Regions from separate parts of the Bacillus seohaeanensis genome, predicted to be linked through region 2. Evidence: riboswitches for the same ligand, from Rfam matches in the RefSeq annotation. Region 2 holds a riboswitch; each other region holds the start of a gene.
The links. A riboswitch is a leader RNA that binds a small molecule or an ion and turns the genes downstream of it on or off. The one in region 2 is predicted to bind S-adenosylmethionine.

Region 1: it holds a riboswitch for S-adenosylmethionine, as region 2 does, so the genes downstream of both, ACFSUL_RS15600 (methionine biosynthesis PLP-dependent protein) here and ACFSUL_RS01190 (O-acetylhomoserine aminocarboxypropyltransferase/cysteine synthase family protein) in region 2, are expected to answer to the same signal.
Region 3: it holds a riboswitch for S-adenosylmethionine, as region 2 does, so the genes downstream of both, ACFSUL_RS15685 (YezD family protein) here and ACFSUL_RS01190 (O-acetylhomoserine aminocarboxypropyltransferase/cysteine synthase family protein) in region 2, are expected to answer to the same signal.
Region 4: it holds a riboswitch for S-adenosylmethionine, as region 2 does, so the genes downstream of both, ACFSUL_RS05105 (5-methyltetrahydropteroyltriglutamate--homocysteine S-methyltransferase) here and ACFSUL_RS01190 (O-acetylhomoserine aminocarboxypropyltransferase/cysteine synthase family protein) in region 2, are expected to answer to the same signal.

Annotation. Positions count from the first base shown of each region.
Region 1 is NZ_JBHUMF010000031.1:451,795-459,278, reverse strand. Features, by position in the region: gene metH (methionine synthase) at 1-1,334, opposite strand, end outside; gene ACFSUL_RS15610 (bifunctional homocysteine S-methyltransferase/methylenetetrahydrofolate reductase) at 1,315-3,177, opposite strand; gene metC (cystathionine beta-lyase) at 3,191-4,372, opposite strand; gene ACFSUL_RS15600 (methionine biosynthesis PLP-dependent protein) at 4,365-5,486, opposite strand; SAM riboswitch class I at 5,580-5,691, opposite strand; gene ACFSUL_RS15595 (hypothetical protein) at 5,936-6,379, opposite strand; gene ACFSUL_RS15590 (DUF1002 domain-containing protein) at 6,671-7,484, opposite strand, start outside.
Region 2 is NZ_JBHUMF010000002.1:121,196-128,679, forward strand. Features, by position in the region: gene ACFSUL_RS01180 (murein hydrolase activator EnvC family protein) at 1-1,049, shown strand, start outside; gene ACFSUL_RS01185 (trans-sulfuration enzyme family protein) at 1,444-2,583, shown strand; SAM riboswitch class I at 2,824-2,944, shown strand; gene ACFSUL_RS01190 (O-acetylhomoserine aminocarboxypropyltransferase/cysteine synthase family protein) at 3,190-4,485, shown strand; gene metX (homoserine O-acetyltransferase MetX) at 4,527-5,606, shown strand; gene ACFSUL_RS01200 (S41 family peptidase) at 6,305-7,484, shown strand, end outside.
Region 3 is NZ_JBHUMF010000031.1:467,706-475,189, forward strand. Features, by position in the region: gene ACFSUL_RS15665 (glycoside hydrolase family 18 protein) at 1-1,269, shown strand; gene ACFSUL_RS15670 (S1 domain-containing RNA-binding protein) at 1,422-1,871, opposite strand; gene ACFSUL_RS15675 (heavy-metal-associated domain-containing protein) at 2,054-2,263, opposite strand; gene ACFSUL_RS15680 (NAD(P)H-dependent flavin oxidoreductase) at 2,398-3,471, shown strand; SAM riboswitch class I at 3,709-3,813, shown strand; gene ACFSUL_RS15685 (YezD family protein) at 3,887-4,027, shown strand; gene ACFSUL_RS15690 (phosphoadenylyl-sulfate reductase) at 4,215-4,931, shown strand; gene ACFSUL_RS15695 (inorganic phosphate transporter) at 4,921-5,973, shown strand; gene sat (sulfate adenylyltransferase) at 5,996-7,144, shown strand; gene cysC (adenylyl-sulfate kinase) at 7,131-7,484, shown strand, end outside.
Region 4 is NZ_JBHUMF010000012.1:68,839-76,322, forward strand. Features, by position in the region: gene ACFSUL_RS05090 (efflux RND transporter permease subunit) at 1-1,412, shown strand, start outside; gene ACFSUL_RS05095 (YhgE/Pip domain-containing protein) at 1,454-3,205, shown strand; gene ACFSUL_RS05100 (cytidine deaminase) at 3,530-3,928, shown strand; SAM riboswitch class I at 4,434-4,535, shown strand; gene ACFSUL_RS05105 (5-methyltetrahydropteroyltriglutamate--homocysteine S-methyltransferase) at 4,704-5,807, shown strand; gene ACFSUL_RS05110 (efflux RND transporter permease subunit) at 5,938-7,484, opposite strand, start outside.

The DNA of each region.
Region 1 (7,484 bases), on a different contig from region 2:
TTTTCGAAGCGTTCCTCTCCATCTTCAAGATTGACGGAGTTTATAATTACCTTCCCTTGTGAATAGGAGAGTGCCTTTTCTAATACTTTTTCGTCCGTTGAATCAATAACAAGCGGAGTTTTGACCTTTTTCACTACTTCCTGAATGAATACTTCCATATCCTGTACTTCATCTCGATCAGGGTCTGCAAGACATATATCGATAACTTGCGCACCGTTTTTCACCTGTGCCCTTGCCACTTCTGAGGCTTCTTCCATTTTACTTTCTGCTATTAGCCGTTTAAATTTCCGTGATCCAATTACATTTGACCTTTCCCCTACTAAAATGGGTCTATTTGCAGGATCATCATAAATAAAAGGTTCAATTCCAGATACGGCATGAGGATGATCTTCTTCTGGAATTCTTGGTTTTATATATTCTACAGCTTTCACTATTTCTTTAATATGTTCTGGTGTTGTTCCGCAGCAGCCACCTACTAAGTTCAACCAGCCTTTCTCAGCAAATCCCGAAATTTTTGTTGCTAGTGATTGTGGCGTTTCATCATAGTTTCCTTCTTCATCCGGAAGGCCAGCGTTTGGATAACAGCTTACAGCAGAAGTACTAATGTTTGAAAGTGATCGGAGATGATCTCGCATAAATTCTGGTCCTGTCGCACAATTCAGCCCGATAACAGCTGGTTTCATATGCTCAAGAGAAAGGTAAAATGCTTCGATACTTTGCCCTGCCAATGTTGTTCCCATCGGTTCAATTGTTCCGGATATCATGATAGGAACTTCTGAATTAGTTTTTGTAAAAGCTCCTTGTATACCTAAGTAGGCGGCTTTCACATTTAAGGCATCTTGGCATGTTTCTACTAGTAGAATATCAACTCCACCTGCAAGTAGACCTTCTGCTTGTTCTTGATAAGCATTTTTTAGCTCATCAAAGGAAATACCGCCTGTAACAGACAATGTTTTTGTCGTCGGTCCCATCGCCCCTGCGATAAATCGCGGCCACTTATCTGTACTGTATTTTGATACCGATTTTTTGGCGATTTCAACTGCTGTTTTGTTGATTTTAAAAGCATGTTTACCTAGTTCATACTCGTCTAGAACGACACTCGTTGCACCGAATGTATTTGTTTCAATAATGTCAGCCCCAGCTTCTAAATAAGCATCATGTATCGTTTCGATTACGTTAGGTGCTGTTAACACAAGGTTTTCGTTACAGCCTTCCAACTCTTCTCCTCCAAAGTCTTTAGGTGTAAGATTTGCCTGTTGGAGCATCGTACCCATTGCCCCGTCTAATACAAGTATTTTCTTTTGCAATTGTTGCTCAAATAAAGTGCTGCCCATATAGAACCCTCCTTTCTTTTCCTGTCTTCAGTTGAATATATCGTACAAGTTCAATGCTCACATCGTACCTCGTAAAAGGTGTAATAAGATAGACTCCATTAAATAATTCCAATGCAACATCTAATAAGGATTTTGCTATTCGCATTCCTTCCGCTTTTGCATGTGCTGCGTTTTTCCCGCTAGCACGCGCCATTAATTCTCTTACTTTATCTGGTATCTTTATTCCCGGTACTTCATGATGGAGAAACTCAGCGTTCTTTGAACTAGTTAATGGCATAATTCCAATAAATATCGGTGTTTCTAAATGTTTGGTAGCCTCATATATATCTACAAGCTGTTGGTCACCATATATAGGCTGACTTATAAAATAATCTACACCAGATGAAATTTTCTTCTCCAGTCGTTTTACTGACGCATTTAAATGTCGGAAATTTGGATTGAATGCTCCGCCAACAGAGAAATTTGTCTTTTCACGAAGAGATTGCCCGGAAAAAGAAATTCCTTGATTATTTTGCTTTATTAATTGAATCAACTCCATTGATGAAAGGTCATAAACGGAAGCCGCTCCAGGGAAATCGCCAATTTTAGCTGGGTCGCCGGTTATCGCTAATAATTGGTTAATTCCTAGTGTATGTAGCCCCATTAAATGTGATTGAAGCCCTATTAAATTACGATCTCTGCATGTTATGTGGACTAAGGGCCTTACATTATATTGAGATTGAATGATGGAACCAATTGCAGCGTTGCTAATTCTCGGCGAGGCAAGCGGATTATCTGCTAATGTTATAGCGTCCACTCCTGCTTCTTTTAATGCTTTTGCCCCTTGAAAAAATAAATCGGTGTTCAAATGTTTCGGTGGATCAAGTTCGACAATGATGGTTTTTTTCTCTTTTACTGTTTCATGAAGATGTGGTTCTAGGGGCTTGTGATCTGCTACTTCTACTACTTCCTTCCGCAGTTTTACTTCTTTTTCCGTTACAGGCTGTCTATTTTTTAATCCTTTTACCATTGCTTCAATATGCCCTGGGGTTGTTCCGCAACATCCCCCAATTAATCTAGCCCCTTGTTTTCTAAATTCCTCGGCATAACGACCAAAATAGTCTGGTTCGTCTGTATAGTAAAATCTGCCATCCTGGTAATTTGGCAAACTGGCATTTGGATAAACAGATAAAAAACTAGTCTTTGGCAAGGCCACTTCCTCTAGTGAGGATATCATGTGATAAGGACCAAGCCGGCAGTTTATCCCAACAACATCCGCACCTTGCAATTCCAATTGTTTAAGGGCTGTCGAAATTTTTGTTCCATCCTGCAGCACCCCCGGTTCATGGGAAGAAACTTGCGAGATTACTGGAATAGACGTCTCTTTTTTGGCAATCGTCAACACAGTCGATAATTCTTCAAGATCATAATACGTCTCAAGAAGAATTCCATCAACTCCTTCCAAAAGAAGACAATAGAGCTGCTCACGGAAGCTTCGTTTTATTTCCTCTAGCGTAACTGCATTCTTTTTTATTCCCCTTATCCCACCGATTGTACCTAGAACATAGTTGTCTTTCTTATTTACTGCTTTTTTTGCAAGTTGAACAGCCTTCGTATTTATTTCCCTTACAGAGTCCTCTAACCCATACCGCGTGAGTTTTTCGTAGTTTGCTCCGTAAGTATTTGTTTGAATAACATTAGCCCCCGCTTTAAGATATGCTTCATGAACTCGGTGTACTTCGTCAGGATGAGACAAGTTTAATTCCTCAAAACAGCGATCGATTCCATAAGAGTAAAGGAGAGTCCCCATTGCACCATCGCCAATAAGGACGTTTTCTTGCAGTGCATCCTTTAATGTCTTCAAATTTTTTCTCTCCTTATCCAGTAATTTTATTTGACGCTAATTGTATTTTATTTATTGCTTGCCCAAGGTCCTCAATAAGATCTGTTGCATTTTCTAACCCGACAGATAAGCGTAATAGTCCATCTGAGATTCCCCTTTTTTCCCGCTCTTTTTTCGGCATTGATGCATGTGACATTTTAGCTGGGTAGGATAATATCGTTTCGACTGCACCAAGACTGACAGCAAATACAGGAATTTTCGTGTGTTGAATCAGTTGTCGTACCGCATCTTCATTTTTTAGTTTGAAAGAAAGAACGGCCCCTGGACCTTCTGCTTGTCGAACTTGAGTGGAATATCCGTTATGGAATGTAAAACCGGGATAGTACACATCTTCTACTAATTTTTGACTTTTTAAAAAACTGGCGATTTTATAGGCTGACTCCGATGCTTCTTTTAGACGGACATGAAGTGTCTTCAAACCTCTTAATACAAGCCAACAGTCTTGAACACCTAAAATAGAACCAAATGAATTTTGTAGAAATGCAAGTTTTTCCGCAAGGTCTTTTCTTTTGACGATTGCTAGCCCTGCAACAACATCACTGTGTCCAGCAAGAAACTTTGTAGCACTGTGCAAAACAACGTCTACACCTAGTTCAAGTGGCTTTTGCAATAACGGCGTCATAAACGTATTATCTAAAAACGTATAACAACCATTTGCTTTCGCAAGTTTTACGACAGCTTCAATGTCAGTAATTTTCAGCAAAGGGTTTGATGGTGTTTCCATATAGATGACTCGCGTATTATTCTTTATCGAAGTAGCTACCTCGTTAAGGTCCGTCATATCAACGAACGTATACTCTACACCGAAACGAGAAAGCACTTCTGTTACCATTCGGTATGTTCCCCCATAAACGTCCTCTGAGATGAGCACATGATCTCCCTGTTGAAGTAGCATAAAGGCTGTAGAGATGGCAGCCATCCCGGATGAAAAAGCAAATCCCCTAGTACCGCCTTCAAGTTCTGCAATTGTTTCCTCCAATGCTTCGCGAGTTGGATTACCCGACCGACTATAATCATATTTTCCAAATTGATCAAATTCGAATTGATGAAAAGTTGAAGAATGATGAATCGGGACACTTACCCCACCAGTCTCTTTATCTGTCTTAAAAGCATTATGAAGTAATTTTGTTTGAAATGAATAAGGCTCTCTACTCATACGTAATAACCTCCTCTTCCACTTTGGATAAAACGGCTTTTAATTCCTCCAATAAGTCATCAATATGCTCAATTCCAACAGAAAATCGCAGTAATCGATTGCATATCCCTTTCTCTATACGAATAGATTCAGGGATGTCTGCATGTGTCTGAGTGGCAGGATACGTAATAAAACTTTCTACTCCCCCTAAGCTTTCAGCAAATGTAATAAGTTGTAATTTTTCAAGAAAAGGCGCAATCCATTCTTCTTTTTGAATTCGAAAGGAAAGCATTCCTCCTTTATTTGGATAAAAAACATCTGTAATGAGTGGATGCTCTCGTAAAAATTGAGCAATTTGCTTTGCATTTTTTTCTTGTTCTCTAACTCTTAATGTTAATGTTTTTATTCCTCTGATTAAAAGCCAACAGTCAAACGGAGAAAGGACTGCCCCGGCCGCATTTTGATAGTCACGAAGCTTGTTACATATTTCCTCTCCAACAGCAATGACTGCTCCCGCTAAAACGTCATTATGCCCACCTAAATACTTAGTAGCACTATGAATGACTATATCAGCACCTTCACTAATTGGCTGCTGAATAATCGGAGTATAAAACGTGTTATCAACTAGTAGTAACAGGTTGTTTTGTTCGGTCAGTTTTGCTATTTCTTTTAAATCTGTTTCTTTCATTAATGGATTTGTAGGAGTTTCAACAAATATTGCCTTTGTGTTTTCATTAATTTTCTTTCCGACTAGTTCCTTGTTGCTTGTGTCAACATAGTGAAAAGTTATCTCGTATTGGTGTTCGTAATGCTGAAATAACCTATAAGTTCCCCCGTAAATGTCTTCTGACACGATAAGTTCGTCGCCTGATTGAAATAAAGAAAGGATACATTGAATGGCAGCCATACCTGAGCTGAAAGCAAACGCTTCATCCCCTTTTTCAAGGTCTGCCAAGGAAGATTCTACTATTTCCCTTGTCGGATTTGATGTTCTAGAGTAATCAAAGCCAGTAGATTTCCCCAATCCTTCATGACGGTAAGCGGTTGAGAGATAAATAGGTGTACTCACAGTACCTGTTTCCTTCTCACTTCTATTTCCAATTTGAGCTATATTCGTTTCCAATCGATACGTCACTGCTCTCTCTCCTTTTCGTTGTTCTATTATCAGAGAAGAAGAGGGAATAAAAAAGAGCCTTCAATAAGAAGGCTCAGAATGTGTATATTCTCCCTCTTATCTTCCAAGTTGGCTTCACCAACTTGCTGGAATTAGCACCATACCCATATTTCGGCTGGTTGCTGAGGTATCGACGGGCCAGTCCCTCAACCTCTCTTGATAAGATTGCTTTATGAAATTAAATTGAACTTTCCCATAATTTACATGAACATGGGGCTAATGTCAATTGAAAAAGCGGAATTTTTCTAATATTTTATTATATTTATCGTTATCTTAATTATGATTGTAATTTTAAAAATATAAAATAGAGCTTTAAGCGATAGGAACTATTCGCCATTGCAGGATAAAAAACAACAGGAATAACCAAATACGCAAAATAGTCATTCCTGTTATGCAACGTTTATTTAAAGTTAATAATATCTTTTGTCATTATCAATTATTTCTCCACCGAGGTACCCTAACCCTAGTCCTAATAATCCGGCACCAAGAGTAGGGTTTAATCCATACCCTCCGCCATATCCTCCAGGATTTCCATAGCCTGGACCGAAACCACCATATCCTCCAGGGTTTCCATAGCCTGGACCGAAGCCGCCGTATCCTCCAAAGCTTCCATAACCTGAACCGAAGCCGCCGTATCCTCCAGGATTTCCATAGCCTGGACCGAAGCCGCCATGTCCTCCAGGGTTTCCATAGCCTGGACCGAAGCCGCCGTATCCTCCAAAGCTTCCATAACCTGAACCGAAACCACCGTAACCTGGGTCGTATCCTTGACCAAATCCGTTACCTAGGCCACCACCGATTTGTCCATTTCCCCAAGGGCTTCTAATTGGCGATATCTTTTCGTTTCTGAGCATGAGCAAATTGCTCCCCTCCATTTTAAATCTGACTTCTTTATTAGCCTATTTAAGCAGTATTTTTTGGGAAGGGCTTTTGTCCTTGTTTTGGAAAAATAAATATTATCTTGAAAAAAACCACTGGTAGCTGCTGTCCTCCTACCGATTCGTTATAAAAATAGTTGATTACAATAATATAGTACAAGTGCCATTGATACTAGCGTAAGAATCGCCATACACTAAATGAGAAACAAAAAAGCTGACCATTAAAGAGAAATTCTCCATATGGTCAGCCCTTTTTATTAAATTAAATCAAATTAAATTTTTAAAGAAATTAGCTACCGATGTAAAAAAGTCCGAAATTGCTTGAATCACGCTGCTGAAAAAATTTGAAACCTTTTCACCAAATCCCTCATCTTTTACGAAATCTTTAATAGTTGATTGAATTTCAGATGTCAAATCTTCTAATTGTTGCTTTACGTTATCGAAGTCAATATTAATGGCACGCATCTTTTCGAACAAATCGATAAGTAACTGTCGATCCTCAGGACTTAATTCAATATTTAAGGATTTTAATTTTTCTTCTACGATTTTCTCTACTTCCTCTTTCGTTGCGGGATTTTGATCAGCCATTTCCTTTTTAATTTCTGTAAGGAGTTCACTTACTTTCTCTTGATTCATGCCTTCTTCTTTAGCAAGCTCTGTTGCTACGTTTAATTCTTCGTTAGCTACTTCCATTCTAACCGTGTCTAACTTTTCTCCGCCTTCGTCATATGCCTTATAAATTCCAACAAGGGCAGAATGACCACTCACTTTTATCGGGGAAGCAACTTGCACTGTCGCGTTTTCAATACCTGCAGTTAGTAATGCATTTGCATACATGGAGTTCGTTACTTCTGTTATATTTGCTGGAGTAACAATATCAACCTTAAGCCCTTCTCCTTTTTCCTTACGGGTAATTTTAGCAGAGGAAAACATACGGGCATTTCTATCTTCTCCTTCAATGTAGTTAACAAGGTCTTCTCCTGTAGCTATAATTTCTTCCACTTGACTTGTATCCTTTACCTCAAGGAGCTTTTGAACCTCTTGTTTTTGTTCAGTCGTAAGTGTTTCGCCATATACGACA
Region 2 (7,484 bases):
CAGAAAATAAAATACAAGAAAAAGCTGCGGAAATAAATGAGACAACAGCAAAAGTGGAGAAACTAAAAAAAGAAATTGCTGAACTGAAAAAGAAAATTGAAGAACGCAATGAACTTTTAAAGGAACGTGCAAGAGCGATCCAAGAAAAAGGCGGTTCAGCTAGTTATATTGATGTTTTACTTGGTGCTGAAAGTTTCGGAGATTTCCTTAACCGCATTACAGCAGTAAACACAATTGTGAGTGCAGATCAGAAAATTATGGACGAGCAAAAGAGCGACAAAGAATCATTGGAATCAAAACAAAAAGAAGTAGAAGAAAAGCTGGCTTCTCTTAAAGATGCAAAAGCAGATCTAGAATCTTTAAAACAAGAGCTACATAGCCAAAAAGAACAAAAAGCAGCGTTATTCAAGCAACTTGAAAAGCAACAAGCAACATTAGAAGTTGAAAAAGAAAAGTTAGAATCTCACGCTAGTGAATTAGAAGCAATTGAAGCACAAATTGGTGGAGAAATTCAAGCAGAACAAGCGAGATTACAAGAACTTGCTCGTCAAAAAGAAAAAGAGGCACAGGCACAACGCCAACAAGCATCTAACTCTGGCGGCGGTGGAGGAGGTAGTGTCGCGACTCCAGCTGTAAGTGCTGGAACGTGGACAAGACCTGCTTCTGGTAGGGTTACGACAGAGTATGGCTGGGATACCTTAAACGGTAGCAGTCGCTACCACTGGGGTACTGATATTGCAGCTAGTGGAAATGTTCCAATTGTTGCAGCAGCCGACGGAGTCATACTTAAAAGCCATTACAGCTCTAGTTACGGAAATGTTGTTTATATGACGCATTCTATCAACGGACAAATGTTTACAACGGTATATGCTCATATGTCCGGTTCTAGTGTTAGTGCAGGGCAATATGTGAAAAAAGGTCAACGAATTGGTACGATGGGTAACACGGGATATTCATTCGGACAGCATTTACATTTTGAACTTCATGTAGGTGCATGGAATGCAGCCAAATCTAATTCTGTAAACCCACGTCAATATGTGAGTTTGTAATAAAAGATAGAGACACAACTTGTTTAATGGACAAGTTGTGTTTTTTGTTTTGGTTGAGGGGGGGGAGAGTTGGTTTGAGTTGGTTTGTGCCAGGAACAAAATCGGTGGTTTGTGCCAGGAACAAAAGTGGTGGTTTGTGCCAGGAACAAAAACGGTGGTTTGTGCCAGGAACAAAAGTGGTGGTTTGTGCCAGGAACAAAATCGGTGATTTGTGCCAGGAACAAAAACCGTGATTTGTTCCTGGCACAAACAAAGAGGAGGGTTCTAATCATTCAAAACGGATTTCCCGAATAAAGATATTTTCATTTTAAATTCTTCCTATAAACAAGTTATTGTAGTAAAGTATTAATAATATTTCGTATATAGAAAAGTGAAGTGAAAGAGGAGATTTTTTATGAAGTTCACCACAAGTATTGTTCACAATCAGTTGAAGCATGATCAGAAATTAAAAAGTAAAGTGACGCCAATTTATCAAACTTCTGCATTTTCTTTCGGTTCTTTAGAAGAGTTAGAAGGATTTTATGAAGGGAATGCTCCTTATCTTTACTCAAGGGTTGGAAATCCAAATACAGATGAATTAGGAACAATGGTAGCTAAGATGGAAGGGGCGCCGAGTGGGATTGCTACCTCTTCAGGACTTTCTGCGATTCTTGCGGGAATTTTATCAGTTGTGCAAGCGGGTGACCATATTATTGCTGCAGAGGATTTATATGGCGGAACCTATCATCTGATCAAGGAAGAGCTTAAAATGTTTGGAATCTCCACAAGCTTTGTTAATTTTGGAGAGAGAGCAGAGGTAGAACAAGCAATAACTTCAAAAACAAAACTATTATATAGCGAAACTATTTCCAATCCTTTTTTAAGAGTGGAAGATGTAAAAGGTATGGTAGAAATAGCAAAACAGTATAAGTTATTTACATTAATTGATAACACATTTGCCACACCATTTTTACGACAGCCTTACGTAGAAGGTATAGACCTTGTAGCTCACAGTGCAACGAAGTATTTAGGAGGACACAGTGATATAACGGCAGGTGTGCTCGTAGGTAGTGAAAATCTAGTGAGTAAAGCTAGAGAAAGAGTAGTGAATTTAGGTGCGAATTTAAGTCCATTTGAGGCATGGCTCACAGTTCGAGGTACGAAAACTCTTGCGCTTCGAATGGCAAAACAAACGGAAAATGCTCATTCTCTGGTAGAGCAATTGAAAAAACATAATGCTATTGAGAAAGTTTATTATCCAACTGAGCTATCGAACAAAGGGAATGGCGCAATTGTTACCATTGAGCTTTCTCAAAAGTGTAATATCGAGAAGTTTTTTACATCACTTCAATGGGTGAAAATTATTCCTTCACTTGCGGGTGTTGAAACAACGGTTTCCCATCCAGTAACTACATCCCACAGGGCACTCTCAAAAGAAGCACAAGAAAAAATCGGAATAAATAGACATGTTGTCCGCATATCACTAGGTATTGAGGATGCTGGGGATATTAATCAGGTATTTGAAAAAGCAATAAAGGAATCTTTGGAAATTTAGTCTTCTATAATATTGGATTATTGCTTGTTTATGGTTTGTCTAGTTAGAGCGGCTAGTCCTTTGATATCGAAGAAAAATCCCAACTTATCGGCGAATCGACAACAAACAACTTATTTCGATTAGCAGTTGTGCTGGGAAAATGAAAGAATGAAAAAATTCTAAATTTTCTCTTGACGATTAGTAGTGAAGAATTTATAATTCACTTTAAGCCATGAATAACTAACTATTTACAACTGAATGCTCTTATCGAGAGTGGTGGAGGGAATAGGCCCGATGAAGCCCGGCAACCTTCGAGTACGATTGCGTGTACTTGAAAAGGTGCTAATTCCTACAGGCAATTAAGCTGCCTGGGAGATAAGAGGAGGATCCCTTAAAAACAGACCCTCTTCTTAGGAAGGGGGTTTTTCTTATTCTTCCTCTTGAAATCTTCCTAACTCATCAAGAATCTACCCAATACACTACGCATCAAATTAGGGCGTTTATTAATGCTTTATACGAAATGCAGGAACGCACCTATGACAGATTGCATTTGACTGTTACACCATTTGAACTAACACCAGAGAAAAAATTAATAAAAACTCAAATTTCTTAAGGAGGAATTTTTTTATGACAAATTCATTTGATTTTGACACGTTACTTCTTCACGGTGGACAACAGCCAGATCCGGAAACAGGTTCAAGGGCGGTTCCAATCTATCAAACTACTTCCTATGTTTTTGATAATACGGAGCATGCAGCGAAGTTATTTGGATTAGAAGAGGGAGGGAATATTTACTCCCGAATTATGAATCCGACAGTCGATGTACTCGAACAGCGACTTGCTTTATTAGAAGGAGGAATTGGCGCACTTGGTGTTTCTTCTGGTATGGCGGCGATTTCACTTGCAGTGTTAAATATTGCTGGTGCAGGTGATGAAATTGTTGCAGCAACGAATCTTTATGGAGGAACTTACAATCTATTTTCTGTTACGCTTCCGAAGTATGGAATTACAGTAAAATTTGTTGACCCTTCTGACCCAGAGAACTTCCGAAAAGCCATCACACCGAAAACGAAAGCGCTATTTGGAGAAACAATCGGTAATCCGAGTTTAAATATTTTAGATATTGAAAAAGTTGCAGACATTGCGCATGAAAATGGAATTCCATTACTCATCGATAATACTTTTGCTACTCCGTATGTATGTAAGCCGATTGAATGGGGTGCAGATATTGTTATCCACTCAGCAACAAAGTGGATCGGTGGGCACGGCACAACGATTGGCGGAATTGTTGTAGATGGTGGGAAATTTGATTGGAATAGTGAAAAGTTCCCTGGCTTTACAGAACCAGACCGCAGCTATAATGGCATCCGCTACGCAACAGATGTAGGAGAAGCGGCATTTATTACAAAACTAAGGGTTCAGCTTTTAAGAGACTTTGGTTCTTGCTTAAGTCCACAAAGTGCTTTCTTACTTTTACAAGGACTTGAAACATTGCATTTGCGAGTGGAACGCCATAATCAAAATGCAGTGAAGATTGCGGAGCATTTACAAGCGCATAGTGAAGTCAATTGGGTTTCTTATCCTGGATTAAGAGAACACCCTTCGTATCACTTAGCACAGAAGTATTTCAAAAACGGAACGGGTTCAATTGTAGTGTTTGGCATTAAAGGTGGAAGAGAAGCTGGTCGTAAAGTAGTGGACAATATTAAGTTATGGTCGCATGTTGCAAATGTTGGTGATGCAAAATCGCTTATCATTCATCCGGCATCGACGACACATCAACAGCTGAATTCAGAAGAATTAAAGTCTACAGGTGTTACGGAAGATTTGGTTCGTTTATCTATCGGTCTCGAATCGCCACAGGATTTAATTAACGAATTGGATCAAGCAATTGAGGCAGCTCTAGCGGCATCACCGGTATAAAAAATTCTCATTAAAAATCTAAACGGGAGGAGGTAACGAATATGGAGAATAAAAAAATTCAAGACACCATAGTAAGCTCCATCCGAATACCTGCTCTTACGTTAGAAAGTGGAGAAATATTAAAAGATATCAACTTAGTTTATGAAAGAAGTGGAAATATAAACGGTCCTGTAATTTTGATTTGCCATGCATTAACAGGTAATCATCTTGTAAGTGGCGACGATGATCAACCAGGATGGTGGGCAGGGTTAGTAGGTCCAGGTTGCTATATTGATACAAATGAATTTCAAATTATTTCGTTCAATGTACTAGGGGGATGTGATGGGTCTACGGGACCTGCCTCCCTTAGCCCTATAACAGGGAAGAGATATGGTCCTGACTTTCCAGAAATAACGATTAGAGATATGGTGAGTGCGCAGCATACAGCTCTTCAAACCCTTGGCATTAAAAAGCTTGAAGCTGTTATTGGTGGATCGTTAGGCGGGATGCAAGCATTAGAGTGGGGATTAATGTTTCCTCAATTTGTCCAGAAAATATTTCCATTAGCTGTCACTCCTGAATTAAGTGATTACGGAATTGCTTTTAATCATATTGGGATTAGAAGTATTGAAAATGATCCCCATTGGAATAACGGATATTACGAAGAGAATTGTGAAATAAAAGGATTAGAGATTGCGAGAATGGCTGGAATGGTTACGTATAGAACGGGAGCACTTTTTGCTGAGCGATTTACAAGAGGTCAAAACAATCAACAGTTTGAAGTGCAGTCCTATTTAGACTACCAAGGAAATAAATTACGGAGTCGGTTTGACGCAAATAGTTATCTCACTTTATTGAGAGCGATGAACACGCACGACATTAAAAGAGGTCGAGAGGACTGGAAAGAACTTCTCGCTAATTTGCCATGTGAATTAATCGGAATAAGTTACGATGGCGACCTTATTTATGAGCAGGCGTCGTTAAAGGTGTTAACGGAAATAATTCCCGATAGCACTCATTATTTTATACCAACAGTTTTTGGGCATGATGGGTTCTTAGTTGAATTTGAAAAGTGGGGCGGGATTATACAATCGCATTTAACAAAACTGAAAGTAAAGGGAGCTAGTGTATTTAAATACTAGCAGCTATACGAACGAATCTGAGAAAGCGAGCTACCGCTAGTAAACCATTTTCGTTAAACGATAAAGTGCTCTTGATTTATGTACTGTTTTGAACTACCCCCACTTAGCTAACGCTTGAAGTGGGGGATTGCTGTGAACACTAGTGTATCCACCAGTTTTTTAGCAGGCTACCCCCGCAGCTCCTGCGGTTATTACTCAATATCTTGTACGTTGAATTCTCCACACTCCCTACTTTTGCTTGGTTTTCGCTACTTCGGTGAGTGTGGGACGACTGAACGTTGAAGATTTTACGTTGCAGACGTTTTTCCTGCAATAACCCTATATCTTCAGTTTTCAAAGAACAACCTGCACAAGAAAAACATAGCACATATGTTCTTGGTGTTTAACAACTTTGGCTAACGTCAACTGACATTCATCCCCTCCCTACTCATTGGGCTACCGCCCTCCACATTCCTTGAGGAAGGGGTATTCTGTCGGAAGATGATAAAAGAGAAAAGCTGAAATGAGTAGCTGTTTCCAATTAAACAACTAACATAACTTGTCCTTCGCTGTCATATATATGTAATAGCAAAGACATCGCACCGCCTAAGCGCGTTTTTGTGTGGTGTCTTTTTGATTACAGAAAAGCCTGCTAGAGGCAGAGGGAGTTTTATCCTGCCTTTTTTAGCCGCTAATATAGACAAGTTGGAGGGAAACAGATGGAGAGGGATTCTAAAAGGTTAATCGTAATTGTCCTTATCGCGATGCTAGTGGGAGCAGGAGCAATGTATGGCGGGATGGAATGGTGGAAAACGCCTGGTGCATCAGAAGAGAATGGCGAGATGTTGAATCCAGAGAGCGGGGAAATGAAACTGCCTGACAAGCTTCATAAAGTAGAAGTTGCCTATGAACTTATCAGTGAAAAGTTTTTTCAAGATGTAGACAATAGTGAGTTAGTTGCCGGTGCGATTGAAGGAATGTTAAAAACGTTAAATGATCCATATTCTGTTTATATGGATGCGAAAACTGCTGCCCAATTTAGTGACTCCCTTGATTCCTCCTTTGAAGGAATTGGAGCGGAAGTAACGATTGTTGATGGGAATTTAGTTATTGTTGCTCCTTTTAAAAATTCACCTGCGGAGGAAGCGGGATTGAAACCAAATGACAGAATTGTGAAAGTGAATGGAGAAAGTGTAGAAGGCTTAGACTTATACGAAGCGACTTTGAAAATTAGAGGAAAGAAAGGATCGGAAGTAAAGCTGCAAGTAATGAGAGAGGGATTAACGACGCCGATTGAAGTATCGGTAAAAAGAGATGAAATTCCTGTTGAAACGGTTATTTCGGAAGTGAAAAAGGAAGAAGGGAAAGATATAGGCTACATTCAAATCACTTCTTTCTCGGAACACACTGCTGAAGACTTTCAAGAACAGTTGGCAGATTTAGAAAAGCAAGGAATTAAAGGGCTAGTCATTGATGTACGAGGAAATCCTGGAGGACTTCTTTCTAGCGTCGATAAAATTTCAAATGAGCTCGTAACATCAGATAAGCCATTTGTTCAAATTGAAGAACGAAGTGGTGAAGTCATGCGTTCTTATTCAAAAAAGAAAGAGAAAAAAGCATACCCAATTACGGTATTAATCGATGAAGGAAGTGCATCTGCTTCGGAAATACTAGCGGGAGCGTTACAAGAAGCAGAGGATTATCCACTTATAGGGACAAAGAGCTTCGGAAAAGGAACGGTGCAGCAAGCAGTTCCAATGGGAGACGGTAGTAACATTAAGCTCACCATGTTTAAATGGTTAACACCGGATGGAAATTGGATTCACAAGAAAGGTATTAAACCAGATATTCCAGTACGTCAGCCAAACTATTTCTACTCACATCCTTTGCAAGTGGAAA
Region 3 (7,484 bases), on a different contig from region 2:
ATGGCAATTCATATTGTGCAAAGAGGGGAAACGCTTTGGAATATATCTCAAATTTATGGTGCTCCCGTTGAAACAATTCGTGCAGTGAATGGTTTACCAACTATAGACCGACTTACCCCAGGCCTTAGTCTTTATATACCCGATCAACATCTTTCAATGAGATATTATAAAATTAAAGCGGGTGACACTATTAATAAGTTAGCTCAACAATTTAATACATCCCCATTTCAACTATACGATGCGAACCCAGGACTAAATCCGTCCCAACTTACAGTAGGCAGTGTACTAGTCATTCCATCTCCAAATAAAAATGTATTGAAAACACTCGGTTTTATCGTTCCGAATCCAGGCGTATCGTATACTTCAACCCTTGAGGGAATAGCTAATAATCTAACGTATATTGCAGTTGCAGCCTATTCATTCACAGAAGAGGGATACGTCTACATACAAACTGATGACGATAATATTCTTTCAGCAAGTAAACAATGGGATGTTACACCGCTGCTCATGGTTAGAAATTACACGGATGAAGATTTTAATCCAGAATTAATTGGTAATGTGCTAAAGGAACCCGTATTTAGACGTAATTTTATTGATAGTCTCTTACATTTTATTATGGAGAAGGGGTATGGTGGCGTCAGTATTGATTTTGAATTTATTCCACCTCTACAAAGAGCAAACTTTGTTGTTTTCTTATATGAATTAAAACAACGATTAGGTTCATTACTTCTTCATGTTAATGTTCATGCTAAGACAGAAGACATACCTTCAAACCCAATTATTGGTGCTTATGACTATGAAGAAATTGGGAACGTCGCTGACATAGTCGCTGTTATGACAATTGATTATGGCTATCCTACTGGTCCTCCAAACCCGATTTCACCAATCTGGTGGATGGAACAAGTAATAAGGTTTGCTACAAGCTTAATTGATCCTAACAAACTACAAGTTTCTTTCCCTCTGTACGGGTATGATTGGAAGGTACCAGAAAATACAACGTCTGCTCGCTCTGTATTAAATGCGCAAAATTTAGCTATTCAATCGGGAAGCATTATTCAATACGATACTAATGCTGCTTCACCTTTTTATCACTATTGGAAAGCAGGTGAAAACCATATCGTCTGGTTTGAAGACATTCGAAGTTTTCAAGAAAAATACAAGTTACTAGATATATATAACCTACTTGGAACCACCTATTGGCAAATAAGTTTACCTTTTCCGCAAAATTGGCGGTTTGTCTCAGAGAATCTTATTATCAGTAAAGAATAATGACAAAGGGTCTCATCTTTTGGTAGGAGAGGTAGGGGCATTTCCATCCTTTTAAAACGGTCTTTTTGTTATTTTAATCACAACAAAAAGGAAAGCCGAATTACTCAAGGCTTTCCTTTGTCTATTTTATAAAATATAAAAAATGCAACAGCTTATCCGCGTCTTCCGCCTCTACCGCCTCGTTTTGTTTCAGTACTACGTTTGAGAGTAGATAAATTTTCTTCACTAGTTTTTAAGAAACGAGCCATTTTATCTTCAAAACTTTCCTTTGGTTTGAAATTACTTTTTGAACGGAAGTCCTTGGAATTTCTAGTATCTCTTCCCTGACGTTGCGGGCGTTGAGAATAAGAAGAGGTTCGTCCTTCAGGTTTATCTATAGCTTTTTTAATGGACAAGGCCGTTTTTCCGTCTTTCTCACTAATCACTTTTACTTCAATTTGATCTCCGATTTTGAGATGGTCATTGACGTCTTTTACATAGCTGTCCGCTACTTCACTAATATGCACAAGACCTGTTGTGCCTCCAGGTAATTCTACGAATGCTCCAAAATTAGTGATGCCTGTTACTTTACCTTGTACCTTACTGCCTACTTCGATTGACAAAAAAAGTTCCCCCTAAAGTATTGTTAAAAACAACTCATTATAACAAATAAAAAAAACAATATCAATTGGAGTGTGTTAACACTACATATTAAAGTATCGACTACTTTCAGTCCTTTTTTCATCAGCATCTAAACGCATACTCAATAGTCGAGCGCTAACGATATGAGTATGTTACATGTTTGCTATTCTCTAACATGTAATCCATGCTGAGAAATTTTTGCTTTTAACTCATCGAGCGTAACTTGGGAGGAATGAAAGTCGATTTTTACCTCCCCATCCTCTACATCGACGAGTGCGCGGTCTACCCCATCTATTCCAGATAGAATCGTTTCTAATGTCCTTATACATTCTTCATTAGTAGCTTCCTTTACATAGAACGTTGTATTATCCAAAAACTTTTCCTCCTTTTAAGTAACATAACTACCATTATTAATACCCTCTAGACAAAAAGTTATCCTAATGTAGAGGATTTTTTTGGTATTTGGAGAATAGGAATGTAAACACATCTTACAGGAGGTTTTTTCGATTGTGGAAAAAAGAATTAACAAATATATTAGGCATTCAATATCCCATTCTTCAAGCACCAATGGCAGGGGGGATAACAACTTCAGAACTAGTTTCAGCTGTATCGGATAATGGAGGGCTAGGGATGGTTGGAGCTGGTTATATGACGCCTTCACAGCTCCAGAATCAAATAAAAGACATCAAGAAACGAACACAACGAAAATTTGCCGTAAACCTGTTCGTTCCAAATGAGTTTTACTGTACAGAAAAGGAGATGCTAGATGGTTACAAGTTATTAGAACCTTATCGCTCATTATTTTCATTAGAAACATATAACCCTGAGGTTATGCCTGGAGAAAAGGCAAGAAAAATGTTTCATGATCAAATCAATGTTCTTATTGAAGAGAGAGTTTCTATCGTTTCTTTTACTTTCGGACTTCCACCCAAAGAAATTCTCACCTTATTAAAAGAACAGGGAATAACGATTATTGGCACTGCTACAACCGTACAAGAGGCTGTATTTAATGAAAAAATGGGTGTCGATGCTATTGTTGCGCAAGGAAGTGAAGCTGGAGGTCATCGCGGGAGTTTTCAGGAAAATGAGGATAGTGGAATGATTGGTTTAATGTCTTTAATTCCACAAATAGCTGACAGTGTGACTATTCCAGTAATTGCAGCAGGCGGAATAATGGATGGAAGGGGAATAGCTGCTTCTGTATGTTTAGGTGCAGAGGGCGTACAGATGGGGACAGCTTTTTTAACTTGTCATGAAAGTGGTGCTCATCCCATCCACAAAGAAGCAATTCTAAATTCATCGGAAGAAAACACAACGATGACGAAAGCATTTTCAGGAAAATGGGCAAGAGGAATTAATAATAAATTTATAAAAGACTTTCAAGACAAACAGCATTTCTTGCCGCCGTTTCCTGTTCAAAATACGTTAACAAAAGAAATAAGGAGTGCTTCCAAAGCAAGAAATAATCCAGAGTATATGTCGCTTTGGTCTGGACAAAGTCCTCAGCTTGCTAAAAAACTTTCCGTTCCAGAATTGATGGAAGAATTAATTCGTGAGTCAGAAAAGTTGTTAAATAAGTAAAAAAGGTAGTAGCCGTGTAAGTGGGAAATACTTATACGACTACTATTTTTTTGTCTGCTCCAAGTACTCTGAACGCAGAGTTATGATGCTTATATACCCACTTTTATCCATTAGCACATTGTGAAAACCCTTCCAAAATAGTAAAATAGAACCTTTTTTAAAATATTTAATTCCTATCGAAAAACTCGGGTTGACTTTTTACTGAATTGTGTGTAAAATTTGGAAACATAACAGTCATACTTATCCAGAGAGGCGGAGGGAACTGGCCCTGCGAAGCCCGGCAACCTGCTAAAAGCAAGGTGCTACATCCAGCAAAATGGTAACCATTTTGGAAGATAAGTTAGGAATATTTTATCCTACAGTCTTTCCAAATGGGAAGGTTTTTTTATTTTACATGGTTAGGAGGACTGCAGGAATGACTGACAACAACTTCCAGGAAGCAATTGACAGACTAGAAAAGATGCTCGAGCCAATGAAATACGGATCTATCACGCTCGTTATCCAAGATGGAAAGATTATTCAACTAGAAAAGAATGAAAAATTACGTTTAAAGTAACTTGCTGACTAGAGAAACTAGAGGCGGTTTTAATCGAAGGAGATAGTACTCTTTCGTTTAAAACTGCCTCTTTTTTATTGTCTAGTTCCATCGGCTAGAGGCAAGCCACTTTCACATTTCGGTTTGTCTAGTGCTATTGGCTAGAGGCCTTTGCTGAAAAAAGGAAGTAGGAAGGAGGTTCTGGGGTATGATTACCTATCAATCAAGCGATATTGAAAAAAACTTTTTAACAGATAACGAAACGAAGGGTGCTCTTGACGTTTTAGAATGGGCCTACTCTTCGTATAAATCAGAAGATATTATTTATGCATGTAGTTTTGGAATAGAGGGAATCGTTTTAATCGATTTAATTTCTCGTGTCAAACAGGATGCATCGATATTTTTCTTAGATACCAATGTTCATTTTCAAGAAACGTACGATGTTATTGAAAAAGTAAAAAAACGATATCCAACATTATCGATTAAATTAGTAGAACCAAAGATTTCTCTGCAAGAACAAGAAAAACAATACGGAAAAGAATTATGGAAAAGTGATCCGAATCAATGCTGTCACCTTCGAAAAGTAGTTCCATTACAGGACATTTTATCAACCAAAGAAGCATGGATTTCTGGATTAAGAAGAGAACAATCTCCAACAAGACAAAATACTAATTTTGTTAATCGGGACCATAAGTTCAAAAATATAAAAATTTGCCCACTTATTCACTGGACATGGAAAGATATTTGGCGCTATGCGCATCGTAAAGACCTTGATTATAACGTCTTGCATGATAAAGGATATCCAAGTATTGGATGTTCCCATTGCACGGTTCCTGCCATTAAAGAAGATGATTTTAGATCCGGTAGATGGCAAGGTCAAAGCAAGCTAGAATGCGGATTACATGAAGATGTAAGTGGCAGATAGTATGGTGTGGCTTGCGATTATCATTAGCTGTTTTTTTGCCATTAATATTGGGGCAAGCGGAGCAGCCGCCGCTATTGGCATTGCCTATGGGTCTGGAGCAATAAAAAAAGCTCGAGTCGCATTAATTGTTTGTGCTATAGCCATTTTTCTCGGTGCAACAATAGGCGGCGGAGAAGTAATAAAAACAATCGGAAAAGGAATCATTTCTACCGATTTACTGTCCATAAAAATTGTTGTCATTATATTACTTTCTTCTACTCTGTCACTGTTTTTGGCAAATCTTTTAGGTATTCCTTTATCAACTAGTGAAGTAACCGTCGGGGCAGTGGTCGGTGTAGGAGTTTCACTACAGAGCTTATATGTGCTGCAGTTGCTTCAAATTATTTCATTTTGGTTTATTGTTCCGGTTATTGCCTTTACTTTTGCTTATCTATTTAAAAGATTTTTCAAGAAATATGAACGACGGAAAAGCCATTGGGAAAAATCGGGATGGATAATGTGGCTTCTTGTTATTGCAGGATTTATTGAAGCATTTTCTGCAGGGATGAATAATGTAGCAAATGCTGTAGGGCCAATAGTTGGAGCGGGATACTGGTCCATTGAAGAAGGAAAATGGATAGGAGGAATATTTGTTGCTGTTGGGGTCCTCCTTCTTGGTTGGAGAGTACTCGAGACAAACGGTAAAAAAATAGTTTCTTTAAGTAAGATAGACGGTTTAATGATTTCTAGTACTGGTGGGGCTCTAGTAATTGTCTGTTCCATAGTTGGAGTACCGATACCAATGACACAAGTTACGACTTCTTCCATTCTAGGTGTCGGCCTAGCCAAAGACGGTACGACTGTTTTTAAAAAGAAAATTGTTCACCAAATTTTGCGGGTATGGCTCGTTTCACCATTTTTTTCTTTTCTATTGTCTCTGTTACTGGTGCAGGCATGGGTCTTTTCGAATTCACTAATGTGGGCAATCCTGCTTGCCGTGGCAGTGGCATCTATTTACAGACTGTTTCCATCAAAACAGAAAAAAGTTTATCAAGCTAAATAAAAATGAGAGAGGAGAAATATTTATGTCATTAAAACCACACGGAGGTATTTTAGTCAATCGTTTTAACCCAAGTGAAACAATTCAAGAAAACTGGAATTCTATTGAGTTAGATTCAATTGCATTAAGCGATCTTGAAATGATAGGAATAGGGGCGTTCAGTCCCCTAATAGGATTTTTAACGGAAAGTGACTACCGTTCTGTTGTTCAAAATATGAAACTAGCAGATGGAACGATCTGGTCGATTCCGGTTACATTGCCGATTGCAGAGGATCAAGCAGCTTCCATTCAAATCGGTGACAAGGTTAAATTAACAAATAAAGGAACAACATACGGCTTTATTGAAGTCGCAGACAAATTCACCCCTGACAAAGAGAAAGAAGCAGTTTCCGTTTATCAGACGGATGAGTGGGCACATCCCGGAGTCAAAAAACTTTTTGAACGAGGAGAAGTTTACTTAGGAGGTCCGATTACTCTTACAAAGAAAACAGAAAAACCGTTTCCGGCAGAATATTTAGAACCATCTGAGTCACGAGAATTTTTTGCAGAGAAAGGTTGGAAAACAATTGTTGGCTTCCAAACTAGAAACCCTGTTCATCGTGCACATGAATATATTCAAAAAACGGCATTAGAGACAGTTGATGGATTATTTCTGCACCCGCTCGTTGGGGAAACGAAAAAAGATGATATACCGGCACCAATTCGTATGAAAAGCTATAAAGTACTGCTTGATCACTATTATCCAAAAGATAGAGTAAGACTTGGTGTTTTTCCAGCTGCGATGCGATATGCTGGTCCGAAAGAAGCAGTTTTTCATGCGATTGTCCGTAAAAATTATGGTTGTACCCATATTATTATCGGTAGAGACCATGCCGGTGTAGGAAACTATTACGGTACATATGATGCACAGAAAATATTTAGCAACTTTCTTCCTGAAGAATTAGGGATTAAACCATTATTCTTTGAACACAGTTTTTATTGCAGTAAGTGTGAAAACATGGCATCGAAGAAGACTTGCCCACACGACGCAGCTGATCATGTCATTTTAAGTGGAACAAAAGTGAGGGAAAAGTTGAGAAATGGTGACCCGCTTCCTTCTACATTCAGCAGACCAGAAGTTGTAGATGTCCTTGTTGAAGGACTAAAACAGAAAGTAGGTGATGGAATTGGCTGAAAATATTATATGGCATGATGCATCCGTTTCAAAAATAGAAAGACGTCAGAAAAATAAACATCATAGCTTTGTTCTTTGGTTTACAGGATTGTCCGGTTCAGGGAAATCAACTGTTGCTAATGCAGTCGCAACAGAATTATATAATCGAAACACCGCTAATTATGTGTTGGATGGCGATAACATTCGTCATGGACTCAACAATGACTTAGGGTTTTCAGAAGAAGATCGCAAGGAAAATATTCGACGAATTGGAGAAGTTGCAAAATTATTTGTTGATTCTGGAACGATTGTTCTCACTGCATTTATTTCACCCTTTAAAGAAGATCGAAACACAGTCCGT
Region 4 (7,484 bases), on a different contig from region 2:
TTATTGGAGAGATTTCGTTCGTTACCCAGTCAGTTGCTCCAATTTTGCAGCTGGCCGTTTCACTGGATTATGCGGTATTCCTTCTTCATAGTTTTTCTGATTACCGAAAAACAACCAATAATCCTGAAGAAGCGATGGAGCTTGCGATGAAGAAGTCATTCCCGGCAATCACGGCTAGTGCAGCCACGACCTTCTTCGGCTTTATTGCCTTAACCTTTATGAAGTTTGAAATTGGTTCCGACTTGGGACTGAATTTGGTTAAGGGAATCGTCTTGAGTTTTATCAGTGTCATGGTATTTTTACCTGCTTTGACCCTTTATTTTTATAAATGGATGGATAAAACCAAGCATAAAAACTTTGTACCGAGCTTCAGCGGTATTGGGAATAAAGTTTTAAAATTGAAAATTCCAAGTTTGCTTCTAGTTTTTGCGATTCTCGTTCCTGCCTTCTTAGCGCAAAGTAATACCTCGTTTGTGTATGGGACGGGTGAACAGCCGGAAAACACACGTGTGGGAAGTGACGTTAAAATAATCAATGAGGCATTTGGAGAAACGACGCCCATTGTTCTTTTAGTCCCTAGAGGAGATGCGGCAAAAGAGGCGGAGCTTGTTGATGATCTTGAAGCAATGGACTATGTGACAGGTGTTATGGCTTATGTGAACCAAGTTGGAGCCGAGATTCCACCTGAATATTTGGATAAATCGATTACGGATGAATTCTACTCAGAAAACTACAGCCGGATTATCATTAATACAAGTCAAGGAACAGAAGGGGAAGTCCCCTTTGCAATTGTAGAAAATGTAGAAAAAGCAGCGGAGGAATATTACGGAGATGAGGCACTCGCCTTAGGGGAAAGTGTAACGCTATATGATATTAAAAATACCGTCAATAAGGACAATGTCGTTGTAAATGTGTTGACGGTTGTCACAATTGCAATTGTCCTACTGATTAGCTTTAAATCGATTTCCGTTCCAATCGTTCTGCTTATCACAATTCAAGCAGCTGTCTGGATTAACTTATCGATTCCTTATTTTACAAATACCTCACTGGTGTTTGTAGGGTATTTGATTATCAGTACGGTACAGCTTGCCGCGACAGTGGATTACGCCATTTTATTTACGGAGGCTTATAATCATTATCGCAAGGAAATGTCTGCCAAAAAGGCAATGGTGAAAACATTGGATGAAAAAACTTTCTCCATCTCGATTTCGGCAGGGATTTTATCTAGTGTGGGCTTTATTTTATGGATCACATCTTCCAACCCGATTGTGGCATCGATTGGCCTATTGCTAGGAAGAGGAGCGTTACTTGCCTTTGTAATGGTTCTGCTCGTTTTACCGGCGATGCTGTTGGTATTCGATAAATTGATTAAAAAAACAACCTATAAAGCAAATTATTATGAGGAGAAATGATGATGAGAAAAAAACAATTACGATACGCTGCTCTCGCTACGATGATCTTCTTGCCCTCATTTCTTAGTTATCCTGCTCAGGCAGAAATGGAAGGCAAAGTCACCTCAAAAGATGAAGTGGTGTATGCAACATTAAATGCCAATGGAGACCTGAATCATATCTATGTCGTGAATACCCTAGAGGTAGCACAGGCTGGAAAGATCTTGGATTACGGAAAGTACAGCAGTGTCAAAAATCTGACTGATTTAACGGAGATTGATCAAGAGGGACAGAAAGTGCAAATGGAGGCTCCGGAAGGAAAATACTTTTATCAAGGAAATATGAAAGAGGATACCGAACTGCCTTGGGATGTGAATGTTTCTTATCTGCTAGATGGACAGGATGTGAAACCGTCGGAACTTGCAGGGGAAAATGGTCATCTTGAAATCAACATCGATACAGCTCAGAATAAAGAGACTGATTCGGTATTCTATGAAAATTACTTATTACAAGTTTCCTTGACGCTTCCGAATACGTATCAGAACATTGAAGCTTCAGGCGGAATGGTTGCGAATGCAGGAAAAAATAAGCAAATTACGTTTACCGTCATGCCTGGACAAGAGGAAAAGCTTAGTGTGAAAGCAGATGTCGAGGATTTTGAATTTCAAGGAGTGGAAATCGCAGCGGTTCCATCTACACTGCCAATCGATACATCGGGCACGGAAAATATGACGGAAGACATGTCCGCTTTATCTGATGGCATCAGGGAATTAAATAACGGTGTCGCTGACCTTAAAAAAGGTGTTTCCGAATGGAGTAGTGGTGCTGTCAGCTTACGCGATGGTTCTGCAGAGTACAATAATGGAATGAGCGAGGTGGCTGGCTCCTCTTCTAAACTTATTGGTGCATCGGGATCTATTCGCGAAGCACTCGGTAAGATTAATCAATCCCTGTCTGGCCAAACAGCTGAAGTAGATTTAACGAGCTTGTCTGAACTGCCGGCAGGTCTTACTCAATTAGCAGATGGCCTTACGGAAACAGCCAATGGTTTATCCACCTTACAAAAAAATTATTCACAAGCATATAAGGCGTTAGATAGTGCGATTGTGGAAATTCCAGCTCAGCAAATCTCCGCTGAAGAGATTGCCGCATTGTATGAGAGTGGGGCCGATGCTAAGGTCGTGGACAAACTGGTGGCATCCCATAAAGCTGCTCAAAAAGTAAAAGAGACCTATGCTCGGGTAAAAGAAGCCTTTGCTGTAGTAGAACCGACTTTGAATGAGATCAGTGGATCGGTAAGAGAGATGAGCGGACAACTGACGTCTACTGCAACTAATCTGTCTACCTCTCTTAAAGAGACAAACCTGAGCGGACTGAGTGAATTACAAAAAGGTCTAGCAGCGCTGTCTTCTAATTACACCGAGTTCCATTCCGGATTAGTTAGCTATACAGATGGGGTGAGTCAATTATCTTCATCCTATAACAAGCTTCATTCAGGTATTGTGGAGCTGACTGGCGGAACAAGCGAATTAGAAGAGGGTGTTAGCGAACTCCACAACGGGACCAACAAATTATACGAGGAAACAAAAAACTTACCAAGCCAAATGCAAGAGGAAATCAATAAAATGATCCAGGAATACGACAAATCGGATTTTGAACCTGTATCCTTTGTTTCCTCTAAAAACGAAAAAGTCTCTTCTGTTCAATTTGTCATCAAGACAGAGAGCATTGAAAAAGAAGAACAAGAAACGAAGAAAGCGGAACCTGAGAAAGAGAAAGGGTTCTGGGAATTGTTAGTGGATCTATTTAAATAGTGGGAAAAGGGGCATGCAATAGTTGGAAAATCAACTTATTGCATGCCTTTTTTATAAGGGCGCCCCCACCTTTGTCAGCCCCATTGAACAAAATAATAGATTTTATCGCAAATGTGCAGCCCCTAAAAAGCTGCGTTTTTAGCCCGAGTAGAAGGTGGAGTTGCATCTACAAGAATTCCTGCGCCACTAATTACACCAAAATTTCAGCTGGGTCTAATATTGACAAACTTTTCAAAAAAATGTATTATAAAAATCCTGCCAATCAAACGGTTGGCGTAAAGGGGACTGTGAAAAGTTCATTCTTCTATGTAAGGGATGGATAATATGAATAAAGAGCAACTAGTGGAAAGTGCACGTAAGATGAAGGAAAGAGCTTATGTACCTTATTCTAAATTTCCGGTAGGAGTAGCACTACTATTAAAAGATGGTACGGTTATTAATGGAGTAAACGTGGAAAATGTTTCTTTAGGCGCAACAAATTGCGCTGAGCGAACGGCTGTATTTACTGCAGTAACAAATGGTTACCAAAAAGGTGATTTTCAAGCTATAGCTGTTGCTGGTGATACGGCAGATTTCCTCCCACCTTGTAGTATTTGCAGACAAGTTCTAGCAGAATTCTGTTTACCTGATATGCCAGTTTATTTAACAAATGAGAACAAAGATATATTAGAGTTAACATTAAAAGATTTATTACCTTACGCTTTTACAGATTTAGATATGTAAAATACAATACTTAACAAATTAACTAAAGAAGGGCAGGTTTTGAGTATCTTTTCTCAAAGTTTGCCCTTATATTATTTGTTTAAAATAGTTGCTAAATTAACTATTTAATTTAACAAGCCGTAGTAATGAAGATCTTTAATAATCGGATATTTTAGTATAAGAATGAGTGGCGGAAGAGAAGGAAGCATATTAGACTGAATTGTATAGTGGAATTTTCAGGTGTATACTTATGTGACAACATTGAAAAGAGCTTGAAGTGGAAATCTTCTCTATCTAACAGTGCTCTTAATGGAATAAAAGCAGGATTCATATTAATTTTCTTAGTTTTTTATTGGCTCTTTTCTCTCCATGTTTTTCCTCATAATATAATTCCGTAGGATTTGCTATAAGCTATTAATCTTCGGGAAGTTACAGGAAAAACAAAATGGAGAAACTTTTTATTAGTGTTGACAAACTACTTTTTTAGGTTTATAGTAAACTCAATAATTTAATATTTCTAAATTTTTTCTTATCTAGAGAGGTGGAGGGACTGGCCCTTTGAAGCCTCGGCAGCAGACTTTTAAGAGTACTGTGCCAATTCCAGTAGCATAATGCTAGAAGATAAGAGGAGTAGGTAATCTCATTTGTCTATTAACCCCTCTTCTTATTTTGGAAGAGGGGTTTTTTATTTCTAGCATAGAATCAGGTACATTTGCAGCATTGTGTACGGATTGGATAAGAGGATTTGGCAGTATGTTTTCATTCCACTAATAAAAATTAAGGGAGAGGGATTAAAATGACAAAAACATTAGTTAAAGCACCATTTAGAGCAGATCATGTAGGGAGTTTGTTACGACCAGAGAGAATACATAAAGCGAGAAAAGAATTTCAAGAAGGAACAATCACTGCACAAGAACTACGTGACATTGAAACAGCAGAAATTAAAAATATCGTTGATAAGCAAATCGAAGTCGGACTGCAAGCTGTCACAGATGGAGAGTTTCGCCGTAGATTTTGGCATACAGATTTTCTAGAACATTTAAATGGTGTAGAAGGGTATGTTCCAGACCATGGTTTTAAATTTAAAGGAGAAGAAACGGAAAGATACGATGTGCGTGTTATCGGAAAAATTTCTTTTAACCAGGATCACCCACATGTAAAAGACTTTATCGAATTTAAAGAAATTGTTGGGGACCGTGCGATTGCAAAACAAACGATTCCAAGTCCAAATCAATTGTTTAACGCCGGTATTCGTAATCAAGACATTTATCCGGATATTAAAGAATATGCAAATGATATTATTAAAGCATACCGCGATGCCATCCAAGCTTTTTATGATGCAGGTTGCCGTTACTTACAACTAGATGATGTATACATTGCTGGTCTTAATGCACCGGAAATCCCATTTAATGATAGTGGTTATTCCCGTGAACAATTAATTGACTTGGCATTACAAGTTGTTAATGGTGTACTAGAAGATAAACCAGAAGATCTAATTGTAACGACTCATCTTTGCCGTGGTAACTACCGGTCTAATTGGGCATTTGAAGGAAGTTACGCTAAGATTGCCCCGACATTATTTGCAAAAGAAAAAGTAAATGGATTTTTCCTAGAATATGATGATGACCGATCTGGAGATTTCAAACCATTGGAATACATTCCAACTGGAGGTCCTCAAGTAGTGCTAGGTGTATTCACATCGAAGCATGGTGAATTAGAAGATAAGGAAAACATTAAAGCGCGTGTGGAAGAAGCAACAAAATATGTACCATTAGAGCAATTATGTATTAGTCCACAATGCGGTTTTGCTTCTACTCATCATGGAAATATTTTAACTGAGGAAGAGCAATGGACGAAGTTGAAGTATATTGTAGATATTTCTAAAGAGATTTGGGGATAAGAGGTGAAGAGAACGCCTTTAGATGGGGGACTCTTTTGAACCACCTTCCAGTTTTTGAAGGATACAGTGTAGTGTGAGTAAATCCAAACAAAGGCCCTACAGGATGAAATCATCCTGTAGGGCCTTTTTATTAGTTTTCTTTTATATCTTTACGGTTTTTCTTAAATAACTTCGATAATAATTCGTAAACAATTGGAACAACAATTAATGTTAATAATGTTGCACTTGTTAAACCACCAATTACCGTAATAGCGAGACCTTTTGATATTAAACCGCCTCCGCCAGAGCCAATTGCTAATGGTATTAATGCACCAATCGTTGCAATTGCGGTCATGAGGATTGGACGCAAGCGCGTTGATCCAGCTTCGAGAATTGCTTCACGCATATTCATGCCATCACGTTCCATGTGTATAATACGGTCTACTAGTACAATGGCATTTGTTACAACAATACCAATTAACATTAATAGCCCCATCATAACGGAAACAGAAATTGTTTCACCTGCGATTAATAACCCTACAAAGGAACCAATTACCGCAAACGGTAAGGAGAATAGGATAGCAAATGGTGCAAGACCTTCCCCGAATGTTACAACAAGGATGAAGTATACAATTAGGATGGCTGCAAGCATTGCTACACCAAGTTGTGTGAATGTTTCTGTCATGTCTGCAGCAACACCACCGACCCCAGTCGTTACGCCTTTAGGTAAATCTAGTTCTTCAATCGCTTCGTCGACTTCCGATGTTGCTTTTGAAATATCATCACCAATGACTGTTCCTGAGACAGTAGCATAGTATTCACCTTTACTACGTGCAAGTGTATTTAATGTCGTACCTTCTTTAACTGTTACGAGCTCAGAAAGTGGCATCGCTGTACCAGTTGCTGTCTGTACTTTGGTTGCCAATAGTTCATCAATTGACTTTGGTTTTTCTGTTTGCTCTTGTTGCACGATGACATCTAACGTGTCACCGTCTTTTTCGACAGTTGTCAAGGTTTCCTGTGTTTGGTCAGGACTCAACATCATAACAATTTGACCCGTAGTTAAACCATACTGCAGTAATTCCTCTTGTTCGACATGGAAAGTATACTCAACATATGCATCCTCTGCACTTGAAGAGACATCTTCTAAGTCATCATTTTCTTTCATAACTTTTTCTGCCATTTTTACAGATTTATTTAGATTATCTAAATCTTCACTGTAGAAGGAGTAACTCACTTCATTAGTATTCATGGACATGGAAGTGAAGTTTTGGCTTTTCCATTCACCAGATTGGTCAATGTTAAACACATATTCTTCAATTTCTTCACGTGCTTCCGGGAAGTCTTCCATTTCTGGGTCAAAGATAAGGTACATTAATGCACCATCTCCTCCGCCACCCATCATCGCTGCCGTCGGATCGCCGCTTTCTGTAACAGATAATTGAACAATGTCAATATCTTCATGCTTTAATAATTTTTCTTCTACAACTTCAATATTGGCTAATGTATCTTCCTTTTTCTCACCTGTTTCAGGCGTGTATGTTAGATACATAACTTTTTCTTCTTCACTACCCATGAAGCTGAAGCCGATTAATGGTGTTAAGGCTAAGCTACCTACTAATAATACGATAGCAACTAGTGAAGTAACAATTTTATGGTTCAATGTCCAAGCAAGAATGCCTTTGTACCAATTAGATA